DNA from 4 places in the Anaerosinus massiliensis genome. Region 4 is predicted to be linked to each of the others. Evidence: riboswitches for the same ligand, from Rfam matches in the RefSeq annotation. Region 4 holds a riboswitch; each other region holds the start of a gene.
The links. A riboswitch is a leader RNA that binds a small molecule or an ion and turns the genes downstream of it on or off. The one in region 4 is predicted to bind cobalamin.
Positions count from the first base shown of each region.

Region 1: linked by a shared signal. The riboswitch ahead of nikB (nickel ABC transporter permease) and the one ahead of BN6559_RS03530 (methylmalonyl-CoA mutase family protein) in region 4 are both predicted to bind cobalamin.
Region 2: linked by a shared signal. The riboswitch ahead of BN6559_RS12755 (hypothetical protein) and the one ahead of BN6559_RS03530 (methylmalonyl-CoA mutase family protein) in region 4 are both predicted to bind cobalamin.
Region 3: linked by a shared signal. The riboswitch ahead of BN6559_RS14855 (TonB-dependent receptor) and the one ahead of BN6559_RS03530 (methylmalonyl-CoA mutase family protein) in region 4 are both predicted to bind cobalamin.

Region 1 covers NZ_LT575483.1:3,211,891-3,215,098, forward strand. The annotation lists gene BN6559_RS15350 (GNAT family N-acetyltransferase) at 1-231, shown strand, start outside; gene BN6559_RS15355 (GNAT family N-acetyltransferase) at 246-686, shown strand; cobalamin riboswitch at 764-943, shown strand; gene nikB (nickel ABC transporter permease) at 1,208-2,149, shown strand; gene nikC (nickel transporter permease) at 2,150-2,971, shown strand; gene BN6559_RS15370 (ABC transporter substrate-binding protein) at 3,031-3,208, shown strand, end outside.
Region 2 covers NZ_LT575483.1:2,645,727-2,648,934, reverse strand. The annotation lists gene BN6559_RS12760 (TonB-dependent receptor domain-containing protein) at 1-140, opposite strand, end outside; gene BN6559_RS12755 (hypothetical protein) at 236-1,645, opposite strand; cobalamin riboswitch at 1,917-2,098, opposite strand; cobalamin riboswitch at 2,219-2,399, opposite strand; gene argH (argininosuccinate lyase) at 2,659-3,208, opposite strand, start outside.
Region 3 covers NZ_LT575483.1:3,099,405-3,102,612, forward strand. The annotation lists gene yddG (aromatic amino acid DMT transporter YddG) at 1-731, shown strand, start outside; cobalamin riboswitch at 945-1,127, shown strand; gene BN6559_RS14855 (TonB-dependent receptor) at 1,398-3,208, shown strand, end outside.
Region 4 covers NZ_LT575483.1:660,538-663,745, forward strand. The annotation lists gene BN6559_RS03530 (methylmalonyl-CoA mutase family protein) at 1-1,818, opposite strand, end outside; cobalamin riboswitch at 2,024-2,206, opposite strand; gene BN6559_RS03535 (TonB-dependent receptor plug domain-containing protein) at 2,419-3,208, opposite strand, start outside.

The DNA of each region.
Region 1 (3,208 bases), 2.6 Mb from region 4:
GCTCCATATCGGGGAAAAACTCATAATGTAGCAAATTCTTTATTACAAACGGCAATTGAGTGGGCAAAAAAACATGAGATGCGAAATATTTATTTAGGGACGACAGAGAAATTTTTGGCGGCACATCGGTTTTATGAAAAAAATAAATTCGTGCAGATAACAAAAGAGGGTTTGCCAGAAACGTTTCCTGTTATGAAGGTCGATACAAGATTTTATCAATTACACATTTGAGGAGATACGTCTACATGAAATATAAAAGTTTAATTATCGTAAATGATGAACAACTGCAAAAAGCCTATGCAATCAGAAGAAAAGTATTTATAGAAGAACAAAATGTACCGGAGGAATTAGAGCTTGATGCTTATGATCGTCAAGAAGCAACGAAACATGTGTTGATTTTAGACGAGTCAAAGAAAGCAATTGCAACCGCTAGATTTCGTCCATACGAGAACGGCATATTAAAAATTGAACGAGTGGCAGTACTGCAAAAAGAACGTGGCACTGGAATTGGTAAATTACTCATGGATCGTATCGAGACGGAGGCAAAAGGTGAAAAGTATAGCAAATTGAAATTGTCAGCACAGTTGCATGCACAAAAGTTTTATGAAAAACTTGGATATCAAGCACAAGGAGAAGTCTATTTAGATGCGGGAATTGAGCATGTCGATATGATGAAACATATCTAAATTATCTTTTTATTTGACAATATTTTATAGAATATGCTATCCTTAGAAAGAATAATTTGATGATCAATGATTTCATAAATTTTATATATGGAATAGGTGCCCGAGAGGGCTTAATAGGGAAGTTGGTGTAAAACCAATGCGGTCCCGCCACTGTAATAGGGAGCAGACTCAAAAAATGTCACTGGAATTTAAATTCTGGGAAGGCTGAGCGAGCGATGAACTAGAGCCAGGAGAACTGCCTGTTCAACAATCACCGTAATTTACTCACGAGCGATGGGAAGGGGATTTCAGTACACGATAGGTCTGTATTGTTTGCCCTGGCTATTTTTGTCAGGGCATTTATTATTTTATACGGCACTGTACTGCGATCTTCTGCTTTGGCGGAAGATTTTTTTTTGCAATCTTATCTTTATCGTTCGAAGAAACATGAAAAATGGTATATGCTCTGGCAGAAATTCTAAAATACATAATTTTCGCTGTAATGATTCAATTTTAAATAAGGAATTTTAGGAGATGATAGTTTGAAAAAAAACGAATTTGTGCGTAGGGTCATTCAGATGATGGTTACGCTTGCCGGTGTGACATTTCTGACGTTTTGTTTGACCTATTTATCACCAGGCGACCCTGTAGAAATGCTGTTAGAGGTTGGAGATACGATTGTTTCAGAAGAAACGATTGCCGAGACCAGAGCGCAGCTTGGTTTAGACCAGCCTTTTCACATACAGTATATCCGCTGGATTGTAGGGATCGCACATGGAGATATGGGAATGTCTTATTCGGCAAAAATGCCGGTTGCAGATCGACTTTGGCAGTGCTTACCGGGAACTCTGACGCTTGCCGCTACTGCACTTATTATGATGTTAGTTATTTCAGTTCCTGGTGGTATTCTTTCTGCAGTATATAGAAATCGTAAAATTGACTATTTCATTCGTGGTATCTCTTTTTTAGGAATTTCTATGCCTAGTTTTTGGGTAGGTTTAATTTTACTCTATATTTTTGGTTTAAAACTAGGCATGTTTCCTATTGCCGGCGGGGTTGTGTCTGCAGATCGTATCGTACTTCCGGCGGTAACACTGGCAATTGCAATGTCGGCCAAATATACGAGACAAGTACGAACCGCCGTTCTTGAAGAACTTGGGCAAGATTATGTTATTGGTGCACGTACGCGAGGCATTCCGATGCGAAAAATTTTGTGGCATCATGTGCTTCCCAATGCTTGTCTGCCGCTCATTACACTTTTGGGATTGTCAATTGGCTGGCTGCTTGGCGGTGTGGCTGTTATAGAAATGGTCTTTTCTTGGCCGGGCCTCGGAAAAATGGCTGTACATGCTATTGAAATGCGTGATTATCCATTGGTACAGGGATTTGTTCTATGGATTGCAATTTTATATATGGGAATCAATCTGCTGGTTGATATCTCCTATACATATCTCGATCCGCGTTTAAAGAGAGGGGGCCATTGAGTGAAGTCTTTTTCTAAAGATAAATTTTTATTTGGGTTATATACAGTTTTGGTTCTTTTGATTTTGGGTGCGGCACTATTTGCACCTTGGCTTGCACCTTATGATCCATTTGATGCGACGATGAAAAACTCTATGCTCTCACCTTCTTCAGCGCATTTATTCGGTACCGATAAATTAGGCAGAGATTGCTTATCCCGCATACTTTTAGGAACGCAGATTTCTCTAATGATGACACTTTCACTCGTTATCCTTATTTCTGGTGTAGGGATGCTGATCGGCGTTGTTGCAGGTTGCTGTGGTGGTAAAATCGATATGGTTTTTATGCGTATTGCCGATATGATGCTTGCTTTTCCGGGCATTGTGCTCGCAATTGCAATCGCTGGTATGATGGGGGGCAACATTATCAATACAATTCTTGCCTTAGCGGTTGTGAGCTGGACAAAATATGCACGACTGGCCCGCAGTTTGACTTTGAAATTGCGTGAACGCGATTTTATCGCGGCAGCGGTTACAAATGGAACGAAAATGCACCAGATTATAAGACGGCATATCGTACCAAACATTTTGCCGACGATTGTTGTAACAGCTGCGATGGATATTGGTACGATGATGATGGAACTAGCAGGTCTTTCCTTTTTAGGGTTTGGTGCGCAGCCGCCGACGCCGGAGTGGGGGCTTATGTTGAATGAAGGAAGACAGTATATTCAAACGGCACCTTGGCTCATGATTTTCCCAGGCGTAGCAATTCTAGTTGTTGTAACAATATTTAATCTTTGGGGTGACAGCCTGCGCGACATTATGGATCCGCAGCGGGTAAATTAATATAAAGCACAAGTTGGGCAGGGAGATATTGCCTAATAAAAAAGATGAGGATGGATGATATGAAACGTTTTGGAAAACTTTTAAGTGTGTTCATGATGGTTTGCATCGCAGCAATTTTTATGGCAGGCTGTGGTGATAGCAAGAAAGAAGCAGATAAAACAACCTTAAAAATTGGGGTAACAAATTTTGCAGATACGCTTGAACCAACAGAAAATTATTTTGGCTGGGTTGTTATGC
Region 2 (3,208 bases), 2.0 Mb from region 4:
TTTTTCAAAGCTGGTGTTGCATCGTTTAGAATTTCTGACGCATATGCTGGCGTTATATGAATCAAGGCCAACGCTACCAATGCCACCAGCAGTACACGCCTTTTTTTTACCTCACTAATCAGATTCTTTCGTTTTCGCAAAATTCTATCTCCTTACTTCGTTCAATTCAAAAAAGTGGAAGGAAAATACTTTCCCTTCCACAGAGAATTATCATTACGAAATATTCTGTCGTGTCCTATTTTTGATTCTTGCGCATCAATTCAAACAGTCTTTTCCGTTCGATCAGTGCCTGTTCGGAATTGGAAACAAAAGCTGGAGCCGCATAGCCTTTTAAAACCTGCGTTGGCGGTGCAACTTCACCACCATAAAGAGTTATCGAATTGAGAGAAGGAGAATTACTTGCTCCCAGGCTACTGAGCATCGTAATCGTGGCAGCGCTACCAACGATTCCATTACTATCATAAATTGCCAAATCGTTGCCACGTGTAAACCAAGTTGACTCCGTGCTTTCCGAATACATCAACGTCCATAGATAGCCCGCTAAAATATTTTTGTGATCTACAACCTTTGCAATTTTAGTTGTCACTAGGCTGCTTACTAGGGAGATGTTGCTAGTAGAAGCAAGCGTATCCATATCAGTTGCATACAAGCGCCAGCTCATGGTGTAAGTAGCGTCATACGCACCAGTTAAAATGAATGCCTGACTACCATCATTGTTAAAGGTGAGCGCGCGAAAATCAAAGCAATCATTTGGTTTGGTTGAAGCTTCAGCAGTTGTAGCTGCTCTAAGTACATCAGTTACGGTCAAATCACTGATCGCAATTTTTTGGAGGCGAGATGTCGGATTCCAGGTAATCGGTGTAGTATAATGCTGCATACCACCGACAGCAATCAGATACAAATAATCCCCATAAGCTTGAATACTAAAAGCATTTTCAGCCGGCCAGACTTCTGACCCCGGTGCCGTTGCAGAGCCATGCGGTCCCTTGTAGATTGGCGAGTCCAGAGATGTACTTAAGCGAACCAAAGTACTCTTCACATAGGAAGCATTGCTTCCCGTTAGATTGGTACCACTAATAAACAGAGCAAATACAGAATCTCCGATGACTTGCAAGTCGACGCCATAGGATTCTTGCCCTGTTGGCGGAGTAAAGGTGAAACTATGCGCAGTATCAAGGGTATAGGTGTCCTCACTGCTACTAATGCGGAAAACAGTCTTATTATCATAGTCGATGCCATAGATATAGCATACGCCGCCTATCGTTTTGGTTACAAATTTATAGGGATTGGTGATCGCGGTACTGCCAATCGACCAGGTCTGCGGTCCATATACGGGACTGCCCCAGGTATAGGGTGAAGTATTGTCGGCATTCGCCTGATAAATGAGAAAATGGGTGTTCGCCACACCACCTGACCATGCAAGAGAAGCCACGAGCACCCGATCGGCACCGGCGCTGTTTTTGAAATAGAACGGTTTAGGATCGCCAGCAATCTTTTTAGTTATTCCAGAATCCACATAAGTTTTGACTACACCGGCATGTGCCGCAATACTTGAACCATTATAGGTAGCCGTTCCGATATCACCTACACCTACATAATCTGGTGCCGGATAAGCATACGTACCATAAGCAACCTTAGTAGACATAAACATTCACACTCCCATTTTTTATTTTTAAAACTCGGCACTCAACAGCCTTTGGGCCACTGAGGTCTTTTTAGTGCCTGACACGAAAATACCTCACCTCCTTAAAAAGTTTTTATTGCACACTGCTCCCACCTAATTTTTTATTTGTCTTATTTAAATAAAATAAGACAAATAAAAAAACTCCCTTATCGGGAGTAAGCATTACTTCAACCTGACAAATAAATGTTATCTGCCAGTTGTCGTAATCTCCTCCCTGTCACTCGCAGGTCAAGTGGTGATTGTCAGATAGGCAGTTCTCCTGGCTCTGGATCTTCACTCTGCCAAACCTTCCCAGGATTTACACCCCAGTGGTATTTCTTGGCATTGCTCCCCATTACAGTGGCGGGACCGCGCCGGCTTTCAACCGGTCTTCCCTATTAAGCTCTCACGAGCACCTATCCCAATATACAATTATCATATGTTTCGTGCTTTTATCCTTTGCTTTACTTTACTATAGTAAAAAAAATCCCTCTGCGATTAAATATCCAGAGAGAGACTGATACTCCATAATCCCCTCCCCATCTCTCGCAGGTCACCGGTGATGTTATACAGGCAGTTCTCCTGACTCTGGTTCATCGCGCCGCCAAACCTTCCCAGGCATATATCCCAGTGGTATCTCTTAGCATTGCTCCCCATTACAGTGGCGGGACCGTGTCGGCTTTTAACCGATCTTCCCTATTAAGCCCCGAAAGGCACCTGTACCGAAATAGCTTTATTTAAATTTTCTTTGTTTTCCTTTTATCCCTTTATTTGCCTACATACTATCACAGAAAAATTTCCTTGTCCAGTAATTTCGTTTTACATATTCCGACGTTTTTCAACCTATCAATCTATAATTTGCAATTGGTTTTATGTTGTTATTTTCGTAATATATTAAAGTAATTCATTATATAGGTTTACTTATTCACATATGAAAAAAACAGATACGATTTCAAGTATATACTCCTAATCGTATCTGTTTATATTTAAAAGAATTATTCTACACTGAGAATTTTATTTTCTTCTATTTCTATTTTTTGATAAGCCTTTTCTACTTGTTTAATCTGAGCATCTAACCATTTCTTATCCTCTGCTAAACACGACTGCGCTTCATCCAGCATTTTTTCAACAGAAGTTTTGCTCGGACTGCCCAAACTCGTTTTAGATTGAATATTTTTAGAAGGTTCTAAAACACTTTCAATCTCTTCTGAACTTAACACAAGTGCATTTCCTAAAATTTCTTTTGAGTATTTTTCAAGAAGCATGCTATCCATTCCACTTACAGAGGCTCCCTGCTCTATTACTTCTGCAACCATGCCTCCCACAATATCGTGCGCTTCAACAAAAGATATATCAAACTTTCCAACCAGATAATCAGCAAGCGCCGTAACTGTTGAAAAATTTTCTTGTGTCTTTTTATAAGCAATTTCTTTCTTCAATTGTGAATGTTGTATCGTTTCCTTTAACAACCCTAAACTATGCATAACTTCTTTGTGCGCATTCCAATAGTCACCGTGCGTTTCAAATAAATCCATACATAATGAA
Region 3 (3,208 bases), 2.4 Mb from region 4:
CTTTTTCTCGGAGCTATTTGTTGTTTGGCGGTTTTTTATTTATGGCGTATGAGATATCGTTTGCGCTGGCGATTGGGTATGCAAATACAGGGACGCAGGCAATTGAAGTCAATATTATAAATTATTTGTGGCCTTGCCTTACAATCGTATTCGCTATCATTTTTAACAAGCAGAAATTCACATTTTTGCTTATTCCCGGACTGCTTCTTTCTTTTCTTGGTGTTTGTTGGACCTTGGGAGGCGAGAAAGGCTTAGATTTAAGTGTGATGATGAGCAATATAAAAAGTAACCCGTTTAGCTACGTTTTAGCGTTTGCAGGCGCTTTTATTTGGGCTGGATACTGTACTGTAACAAATAGGTTGTCGGAGGGAAAAAACGAAATTGTAGTGTTCTTTATCCTTATTACTGTTGTTTTATGGGGGAAGTTCTTTATGAGTGGAGTTTCACTTAACCTTAGCATGCATGCAATATTTTATGCATTGATGGCAGGCTGTGCAGTAGGATTTGGGTATGCTGCCTGGAATTTTGGTATTTTATATGGCGATATTACAATACTTGCGAGTGCATCATACTTCACACCGATCGTATCATCGTTATTATCTTCAGTGCTATTGCATGCACCACTTTCTTTTTCTTTTTGGCAAGGTGTGGTGATGGTATGTTTGGGCTCCGTTTTGTGCTGGCAGGCGACGAAAGAGCAGATAGCAAAAGATAAAGTTTGTTCTTCATAATGATTTATCATTTAATTCATAAAGAAGACAAAACTCTAATTTCTTTTAAGATGCAGTTGGGTTTTTTATTTTGAGTTAATTATATTGCTGAAGTATGTTTTTTGATAAAAATGCATAATGAATGCGCCTACATGTCGGATCAGGGAAATTTTTAGCGAAAATCATTGACAATAAAATTTGTCAATGCTATCATAATATCGAAATATGGAAAAGATTATATGAGTTGAAGCAGGTGTCCGAAAGGACTTAATAGGGAAGTCTGATGTAAGGTCAGCGCGGTCCCGCCACTGTAACAGGGAGTGAATCCGTAAAAATGCCACTGGAGCAAAAGCTTTGGGAAGGTGCGGAGAAACGATGAACTGGAGCCAGGAGAACTGCCTGTTTAGCAATCACCGTTAGCATTCATGTATGGATGCTTGTACCTGCGAGCGATGGGGAGGAGATTTGATACCATCTAGATTTGTTTTGGTGGAGTAGATTTTCTTCGGCTTGTTTTATAAGCCGATTTTTTATTTATTTGCTGAAAAATTTTTATATGAGTGTGCAAAATCTGCCTGCGCTTTGCAGGCAGATTTTTTTCGTATCGAAGAAAAGTTAGATAAAGATTGGTGTGGAGATATTGTGCTCTTTGTTTATATGAATGAAGGGACAAATCAAGGAGGAAAAATGAGAAAATTAACAAAAAAAGCTACTTGGGGAGTCCTTTCAGGATTTATTTTTATGGCAAACGGAGTGAATTTACCAGTTGGTTTGGCTGCGGAGGCAGTTGTACAAGAAGAAAGTTCAACAGAGGAAAACAAGGCAATGCCGGAGTATGATTTTGATGAAATTGTTGTAACGGGAGAAAGGGAAACTTATGCAGGAGGCTTTCTTGCTAAAACTGGTTCAGTGGGATTCCTTGGCGAAAAAGATGTCATGGATACACCGTTTACGGTTGCCTTTTTATCAGAAAAGACCATCGAAACTTTTGGCGATCCAACCCAGCCTTTAGATAGTGTATTGGCTAATACACCATCGATTCGGCAGTCGGGTAGTGTGCTGCATAATGATTTCACATTTCGTGGATTTCGAGCGAATGGAACAAGCACCTACGTCAATGGCGTTCCCGGTATTTGGACACAGTTTAATGCACCGACGCATGTAGCTGAAAAAGTTGAAATTGTTTCTGGCCCCAACAGTGGAATTAGCGGCACTGGCACGCAATATGAATCGGATACGGCTGGCGGACTTGTTAATTTTGTTACGAAAAAAGCTGGTGATGAACCGCTCAATCGTTATACACAAACTTTCTCTGGAAAAGGTCTCTTCGGTGAATATTATGATTTTGGCCGCAGGTTCGGAAAAGATAAAGAATGGGGAATTCGTGTCAACACTGAGAACTTGAATGGACAGACAAGTATCAGTAATGAACGGATTAAAGCCAAGAGTATCTATCTTGATCTTGATCATGTCGATGAAAAAAGCAAAACAAATTTATTTGCCGGTTATCGGGATATCGATATTTTAAATGGACAGAGATGGTTTAAGCTGGGGTCCAATGTAACGAAAATGCCGAGCGTTCCTGATGCGAGTAAAAATTATTCGTTTGATGGTATGGCGAAAGCGTCCTATGGCTGGAGTGCTACGCTGAATCATGAACAAATTTTAAATGCGCATTGGAAAGCATTTTTAAATGGCGGCGTGATGCGTAATAAATTAAATAAAAATGTTATGTATCAGAACAGTGCAGTGACCTTGATCAATGATTTAGGGGATTTTTCTATTAATACACAGAGTACAACTACGCCGCAGAAAGCTTATTATTTACAAACGGGTGTCATGGGGAATTTCAAAACCGGTGAGGTGGATCATACATTGACCATTGCAGCCGATCAAGCATGGCGCAATCGTGATGCAGCAAAAAATGTTAAAACCTATACCATTGGTAAAGGTAATATTTATACAGGTTTAGACCAAACACAGGATGTGAATGTAGCGTATGAAAGTGCGCTTTCAAATAAGACAAGAATCAAGGGCTGGTCAGTCGTGGATTCCATGGATTATAAAAAGATGAATGTGTTAGTAGGTTTACATAGACATGATGCTGAGGTGAATGCCTATAACACAGCGACAGGAAAGTTGTCTTCTCGTGTAGAAAGTGATGCGTATTCTCCAACGTATGCGATATCGTATCAACCGATTGATCATGTATCTTTTTATGCAAGTCACTCAGAAAATTTTGATGCGGGTACGGTTGTTGGTTCTACTTATAAGAATGCTGGGGAAATTTTATCTCCGAATAAAACCAAACAAAATGAGGTTGGTATCAAATATTTGAATAAGAGTACTTTAACGACGTTGAGTGCTTTTGATATTAAACAGACAAATAATATTGATGTCACGAAAAACGGCGCAACGTATTATGAACAGGATGGGGAAGTTCGTCATAAAGGGGTAGAAATGACAGTCAGTCATGATTTTGCACCGAAATGGAGTGT
Region 4 (3,208 bases):
CGGGATTGGTCCCATATTGGCCAAAAATATTTTTAACTTTTCTCCTTTTTCCGTTTCATATTGTTTGGCTTTATGACGAAGTGATTCAAATTGTTCAGTAAAACGATGTTTTTCAATGATTGTATCGATTTTTTCTATTTTACCTTCTTGTCTTAGCGCTTCTGTAACCTCACCTAACGTCGCACCAGCGGCAAAGGAGGAAACAATTTCATCCAGTACCGTTCCATACTGATTGTTGAATCCTTTTTTTATCGCAGACAATTTTTCATCACGATAAATCGTATCAACATCTGCGACAAAATCTTGCACTTGTTTCTCTCGCAGTTTCTGAAGCTCTGGCTCATCCAATGGATGCTTTTCCAATTCTTCTTCCAGCATATTGGCATACATATTAACGCCAACAGCTCTGTCTGCTCGTCTCGCTAAGTTTTTAAATCGCTGCTTTAATACATCGGCAACTGCATTTTGCACAATTCCTTTTCTTAAGGCAGAAACCATACCGCCTTCTTCTTCTACGCTTTGCAAGACTTTCCATGCCTTTTGCGCGATTTGCTGCGTTAATGTTTCTATATACCATGATCCACCCGCAGGATCTATCGGCTGCCTTAAATTACATTCGTTCTGTAAAATCACTTGCGTATTCCGAGCAATTCGACGAGAAAATTCATCCCCAAAACGAATGACTTCATCAAACTCACCCACTTGCAAGCTGTCTACACCACCAACAACACCAGAAAAAGCCTCCGTTGTAGTACGCAGCATATTCACATAAGGATCGTAAATAGACTTGTTGAATTTACCTGTTCGTGCATGAATCACCATTTTCTGAGCTTCTTTATCCCCACCAAAATTTTCTATAACCTGCGACCATAACATCCTCGCCGCTCTAAATTTTGCAATCTCCATAAAAAAATTAGAGCCAATAGAAAAGCTGAACTGCATATGTTTCGCAATCGTCTGAATGTCAATACTCCTCAATTGCATAGCACGGATATATTCAATCGCCGTAGAAAGCACATAACCAAGTTCTTGCACGGCACTTGCTCCACCATCATTGTAGATCTCACCTTGCACTAAGATATTTCTCAACTTTGGCATATTTTCTTCAGTCCAAACAATGGTATGCGCCATTTCATTATATAAATCATGTACGGAAGTAGGTAACTGACCGTCTTGTGCTAAAGTACCGATTGGGTCAGCTCCGACAACCCCATGAATTTTTTCAATCGCATCAGAGTTTGCCCTGCAAGTTGCACTCATCATGCCGATTAACATTGTACTAGAAGCACCAGCATGCATATAGAGTTCATATTTTCCCAAATCAACATCCTGAAAAATATGATACATATCTTGTATTGTACTTAAAGATACGCCGCCTTTTTGGATATCATCAAAATCTTGCTCTACATTTTTCCCTTGTTTCGTCTTCTCATCAAGCGCAATATTAATAGAGGTGGCCCCTTTTTCTAGTTGGTGCCGAATCGATTCATTCAGTTTTTCTGGCAGCACTTCATTATTTGCTTGCGCAATCAACCACGATTTATGAATGTAGCCTCCCGCCCGGATACCGCGCATATAATTTTCAGCTCCAGGTAAATTAGATAATGCATTTGGATCCGGAGCCATTTCCATCGTATAAATAGGTTCAAGCGTAATTCCTTCGTAGGTTTTTGTAAACAATTTCTTTTCAAAACTAGCACCTTTTAAGCTGGTGATTGTTTCTTGTTTCCATTCTTCATAAGTAGGCACATTGAATTCCTCAAAGGTCACTTGCAGCGGCTCTGCTTGTTTCATTTCAGCTTCTTCAGTTTGTTTCATTTTTCACGATCCTTTCCATAGTTAAGAATAAAATTTAATTTTACCTTCAAACTTGCATCGCAAAATAAAAAAGCCACTCCTGCATACACAGAATGGCTTTTATAAAATCAACAAGTACCAATAAAAAATCTCGGCAAAAAAATAAATGCCGAGAAGAGAGTAGTTAACGCTACTTGTAATCCCCTTCCCATCGCTCGCAGGTCTAACGGTGATTGTTAAACAGGCAGTTCTCCTGGCTCTAGTTCATCGCTCCTCCAAACCTTCTCAAAACAATCGTTTCAATGGTATATTCTTGGATTTGCTCCCTATTACAGTGGCGGGACCGCGTTGGCTTTTAACCAAACTTCCCTATTAAGTCCATAAGGACACCTATTTCCAACAGTATTAAATTTTATAGTTAAACATTATTATTTCATAATTCAAGATTATACTAGCACTTTTCAAGTACCTTGTCAAATTTTATTGCGACCTTATACAAAACAAAAATGATCCATAAAATACTACATTACGCAAACAAATTGCAACAAATGGTGATACGAATGATAAACAATATCTAAGCTCGTATCACCGCTAAACAGACATTACACTAAATTGAATATCTTAATATTTATATTGATAAGTTAACATGTAATTGATCGGAGTTGTGTAGTAATAAGAGCTGGTATGGCTTACATTATCCTGACGATCCAATATATTGTTTACACTGAGTGTTACCTCTTGCTGCTCATTTGCCGCATAACGCAAATTAAAATTGGTCAACAGATATGGTTTGGTTTCAAATGAATGAGCATCACTTGGAGACATAACTCTTTCTGACAAGTAGCTGGCATTTAAATTAGCAGCCCATTTATCTTTGTGATATCCTACACCACCATTAAGCTGTAATTTACCGAACGTTCTGTCCCAATATTCTTTTGTTCCAACTTTACTGGATTTTGACCTTGATTTTGGATTTCCGTAAGTGAGCCCATACTGATAAGACCAGCCATTTTCTTCTTCAATTTCACAATTGATCTCAATTCCGGTATTTTTCAAATCTTCGTTTATCGCATAAAAAACTGTATCACCAGCTGACTTTCCTTTACTATATGTAATGTTATCTTTTATATGATACTCAAATAATGCCACTTTCCATTTATGTGCATCGCTATTTTTCTTCCAACCGATTTCATAATGCGTTCCTTTTTGTGGTCTTAATTGATCGTCACCTATAACATTATAAGAACCGGCAGCATACATTTGTTTAAATGTCGGCATTTTAAAAGATTGACCAATACTAGCATACACACTTTCATCTGGTTTTAGTTTATGGAGCCATTGCCCCTGCCCGCTAAAATTATCGTAATTTTTATCTTCGCCATCTTCGCCTCGCGGTGCCGCTGTCGTCCAA